DNA from 2 places in the Streptomyces thermocarboxydovorans genome. Region 2 is predicted to be linked to the other one. Evidence: riboswitches for the same ligand, from Rfam matches in the RefSeq annotation. Region 2 holds a riboswitch; the other holds the start of a gene.

Region 1 (2,191 bases), on a different contig from region 2:
CCAGCGCCGCGCCCGGCCACGGCGGCAGCGAGATCGCCAGCACCGTCAGGCCAAGACCGAGCACCGCCTTGTCCACGGGATGCCGGCGGCGCCAGCGACTGCTGTGCGCCGCCGCGTCGATCGACAGCACCCGGTCAGCTCCGCGGCCGGGACGCGGTCTCGTCGCCGCCGCCCCCGTCGCCCGCGGGCTCGTGCTCCGGTTCGGTGCGGACCAGCGCCCTGGCCTCGCCCTGGCGGCGGCCCCGCCGCAGACCGAAGTAGTAGGCGAGGACCCCGGCGCCGATCGCGGCCTGCAGGGCGAACAGGGCCGACTCGATCTCGGCGGACGGAGGCTCGTACAGCGGGGAGAACCACGGCTCGTAGTCGGGGTCCAGCTCGGTGATCGCGGTCTCCGCCTCCCCGTCCGCCCCGGCGAACGGCTCCTCCTTGTGGTCGCCGAGCCCGAGCACCAGCGGCAGCACGGCGAGCGCGGCCACCGCGAGCAGCAGCAGAAGGTTGATCCGGGTGCCGCGCTTCACCGGGCCACCGCCTTCCGCTCCGCGGTGCGGGCGGACCCCGCCCCGGCCACCAGCACACCCAGCCGGGTCAGTTCGCCCCTGCTGGACTGCACCAGCATCCGCATCACCAGCACGGTCAGCAGCCCCTCGCTGACCGCCAGCGGGATCTGCGTCACCGCGAAGATGGAGCCGAACTTGCCGAGCGCGCCCAGGAATCCGCTGCCCGGGTCCGGGAAGGCCAGCGCCAGCTGCACACTGGTCACGCAGTACGTCGACAGGTCGGCGAGGAACGCGCCGCAGAACACGGCGGCCATCAGCGGCACGTCGTAGCGCCGCAGCAGCCCGTACACGGCGTAACCGGCCCAGGGTCCGACGACCGCCATGGAGAACACGTTGGCGCCCAGCGTGGTCAGGCCGCCGTGGGCGAGCAGCAGCGACTGGAACAGCAGGGTGATGGTGCCCAGCACCGCCATCACCGGCGGCCGGAACAGGATCGCTCCCAGCCCGGTACCGGTGGGATGGGAGCAACTCCCGGTCACCGAGGGCAGTTTCAGCGCCGACAGAACGAAGGTGAAGGCTCCCGACGCGCCCAGCAGCAGCGTGCTCTCGGGGTGTTCCCTCACTTCACGGATGAGCGACCGGGCTCCGTGGATCACGAACGGCGCCGCTGCGACGCCCCAGGCGACCGCGTGCGCCGGTGGCAGAAAACCCTCGGCTATGTGCATGGCTCAGCAGACCCTCTCCAGCACCTCGTGGATGGTTGACGTGCCTTGGCCGGTCTCCTGGCTGACGGGTACCACCGCCCGTGCTCCGCCTTCCCGGGTCCCAAGACCCAGTGGCTGTCCGTGAGGACCGGAGCCGGACTTCCCGATCACAGTGGCGAGGGCCGCACCGGCATCACACCGGTTTCCCGTCACCAAGGCGTGGTGACAGTAGTTCGCGTCACGGCCCGGTGACAAGCCGCCACCGGGGCGCGTGGAGTTCGCCCGGCAGGGCGGGCTGGCCGCCGACGGCCGCTGCAAGGCGTTCTCCGACGACGCCGACGGCACCGGCTGGTCCGAGCGCGTCGGCGTGCTGGTGCTGCAGCGGCTGTCCGACGCCCGCCGCGAGGGACGCCGGGTGCTGGCCGTGCCGCGCGGCAGCGCCGTCAACCAGGACGGCGAGAGCAACGGCCTCACCGCACCCAACGGCCCCTCCCAGGAACGCGTCATCCGCCACGCCCTCGCCTCCGCCGGGCTCACCCCGGCCGAGGCCGACGCGGTCGATACGGCGACGCCGGAGCGGCCTTCACCCTCTTCATCTCGGTGCTCGGCACCAGCATGGTGCAGCTGTACGGCAGCGAGGAGCTGAAGGCGCGCTATCTGAACCCCATGGCCGCCGGGGGCACGTTCTGCGCCACCCTGGGGAGCGAACGGGCCGCCGGCATCGAACTCGGCCGCATCGAGTCCGTGGTGTCCGAGGAGGGCGGCGAACTGGTCTCACCGGGGAGAAGTCGCCCGGGGGTGCTCAGAGGACGCCCAGGGAGGCGCACTCGGGGTCCGGGATCCACCAGCGGGCGACGTGCCCGTCCTGCCCCGGCACGGCGGGCGAGACTGAAAAGGTCCCGGCGAGTGCAGGAAGCGCCGTCGCACCGCTGCCGCGTCCGTGACAGGTTGCTGCCGCCGCCCGTCAGGCGCAGCCGTGGCGCCAGTTCC
Region 2 (2,191 bases):
AGCGGCAGATGCCGGCGGTCACCACGCTCTTGCCGGCGTCCGAGGTGGTCCCGGCGACCAGCAGCCCCCCACCGTTCATGCGCCCCGTCCCTTCATGAGCCTGCGCGCCACGGCGCCGGCGCCCAGCGCGAGCCAGCCGACCCTTCGGGAGAGCCGTACCGCCCGTTCGATGTCGGGCACGGTCACCGCGCGCCCCTGCCCGTTGAGCACCGGCCGGTGCTCGATGCGCCCGCCGTAGGACAGCGTGCCGCCGAGCCGCACACCCAGCGCGCCCGCGAACGAGGCTTCCACGGGGCCCGCGTTGGGGCTCGGGTGCTTGGCGGCGTCCGCCCGCCAGGCCCGCACCGCGCCCTTCGGGTCCGGACCGGCGAGCGCGGCCAGGGCGGCGGTCAGCCGCGCCCCCGGCCAGCCCGCCAGGTCGTCAAGGCGGGCCGACGCCCAGCCGTAGCGGCGGTAGCGCGGCGACTTGTGGCCGACCATGGCGTCCAGCGTGTTGACGGCGCGGAAGCCGAGCAGCCCCGGCACCCCGCCGACGGCACCCCACACCAGGGCGCCGACCACCGCGTCGGAGGTGTTCTCGGCGACGGACTCCACCACCGCGCGGGCGATGCCGTCGGCGTCCAGCGCCTGCGGGTCGCGCCCGCACAGATGCGGCAGCCGTGCCCGGGCCGCCTTCACGTCACCGGCCTGAAGGGCACGGGCGATGGCGCGGGCCTCCCGGGCGAGCGAGGTGCCGCCCACCACGGCCCAGGTGGCGACGCCGGTCAGGGCGAGAGAGGCGGCGGGGGAGCGGCGTACGCAGCGGGCGGCCAGGCCGCCCAGGGCGACCGTCCCGCCGACGCAGACGGCGGTGTGCGCGGCGCCCCAGCCGCGATGGTCCCGCCACAGCACACGTTCCACGGCAGCCGCGGCCCGCCCGAAAGCCGCGACCGGATGCCCGCGGCGGGGATCGCCGAGCAGCAGGTCGCCGAGGAAGCCGGCGGCGGAGCCGTACGCGAACACGCGATCGGCACCCATGGGTTCAGCCGGTGACGGATCCGGTGGGAATGCTCCGGGGTGCCCCGGTACGGGGCGGTGCGTCGCTGATCGACCTCAACAGGCAGCCGCGCATGGCGATATATGTCCTCACTCAGGGTGTCCGCGCCCTGGTTCGACGAGACCGGCGGTGAGAGTTCCTGGCTCCCGGGGTTGGTCACCCCGGTGACAGTGGCGGGACCGCGCCGGACTTCCACCGGCTTCCTCTCCTGCCGCCGCACTTGGCTCCGGCAGTCCACCACGCCCCCGGAAGGGCCGTCAACTTGCCGTTGACCTGCGAGGCTGAAGTGTGCTGAGGCCCACAGAGGGGTTCGGGTGGGGGAGCGCGAAAGGGTGGTGCGAGGCATCGCCTCGCACCACCCTCCGGAAACGCTCGCGGGGATCAGGCTGCCATGATCAGATAGATCCCGTAGCCCACCGCCGCCGCGCAGGCGGCGAAGCAGGCGTAGGCACCGGTGAGCGCCAGGGCCGCGGACCGGCCCTGCTCGGCGGCCCGTTCGCGGCGGGACAGGCCGGTGATGCCGAGTGTGAACAGCGCCACCAGTGCCACCGTGACCACGAGGCTGACGCCGAAGACGGAACCGAGGGCCGCCCAGTCGATCTTCATTGCTCTGCTGCTTTCCTTCGTGAGCCCGGGTGAGGGACGGGGCGGTCAGACGGTGGTCTTCGCCGGCGGGTTCGCCGGGTCGGCGGGCGCCGGAGCGGTGGGGGCAGGAGCGGTGGGGGCAGAGACGGTGGCCGTCAGCTCCTCCTCGAGGGCGCCGGTGGGCGGCGGGGTGACGGCGGCGATGGCCTGGGTCACCACGCCGGCCGGCTCCTCGGCCGGGGTCTCGGGGGCGTTGACGTTGGTGTGGTCGACCACCTCGCGCCGGGAGATCTTCCAGATCGCGGCGCTGGAGGCGACCAGGAAGACGGCCACCAGGACGGTGCCCCAGTCGCCGAAGCCGCAGACCCACTCGGCGAGAGCGGCGACGAGCGCGGCGGCGGGCAGCGTCAGACCCCAGGCGACGAACATCCGGGTGGCGGTCGACCAGCGGACCACGCCGCCCTTGCGGCCGAGGCCCGCGCCCATGACCGAGCCGGAGACGGAGTGCGTGGTGGACAGGGAGAAGCCGAGGTGGGAGGAGGCCAGGATGACCGTGGCGGCGCTGGTCTG

What was found. A riboswitch is a leader RNA that binds a small molecule or an ion and turns the genes downstream of it on or off. The one in region 2 is predicted to bind cobalamin.
Region 1: linked by a shared signal. The riboswitch ahead of ABD198_RS04755 (energy-coupling factor ABC transporter permease) and the one ahead of ABD198_RS07045 (cobalamin biosynthesis protein) in region 2 are both predicted to bind cobalamin.

The regions. Positions count from the first base shown of each region.
Region 1 covers NZ_BAAAGU010000007.1:68,445-70,635, reverse strand. The annotation lists gene cbiQ (cobalt ECF transporter T component CbiQ) at 1-130, opposite strand, end outside; gene ABD198_RS04760 (energy-coupling factor ABC transporter substrate-binding protein) at 135-518, opposite strand; gene ABD198_RS04755 (energy-coupling factor ABC transporter permease) at 515-1,222, opposite strand; cobalamin riboswitch at 1,253-1,433, opposite strand; partial or broken gene ABD198_RS04750 (beta-ketoacyl synthase N-terminal-like domain-containing protein) at 1,467-1,763, shown strand; gene ABD198_RS04745 (hypothetical protein) at 2,166-2,191, opposite strand, start outside.
Region 2 covers NZ_BAAAGU010000011.1:2,800-4,990, reverse strand. The annotation lists gene ABD198_RS07050 (cobyric acid synthase) at 1-79, opposite strand, end outside; gene ABD198_RS07045 (cobalamin biosynthesis protein) at 76-1,017, opposite strand; cobalamin riboswitch at 1,151-1,290, opposite strand; gene ABD198_RS07040 (hypothetical protein) at 1,418-1,642, opposite strand; gene ABD198_RS07035 (inorganic phosphate transporter) at 1,688-2,191, opposite strand, start outside.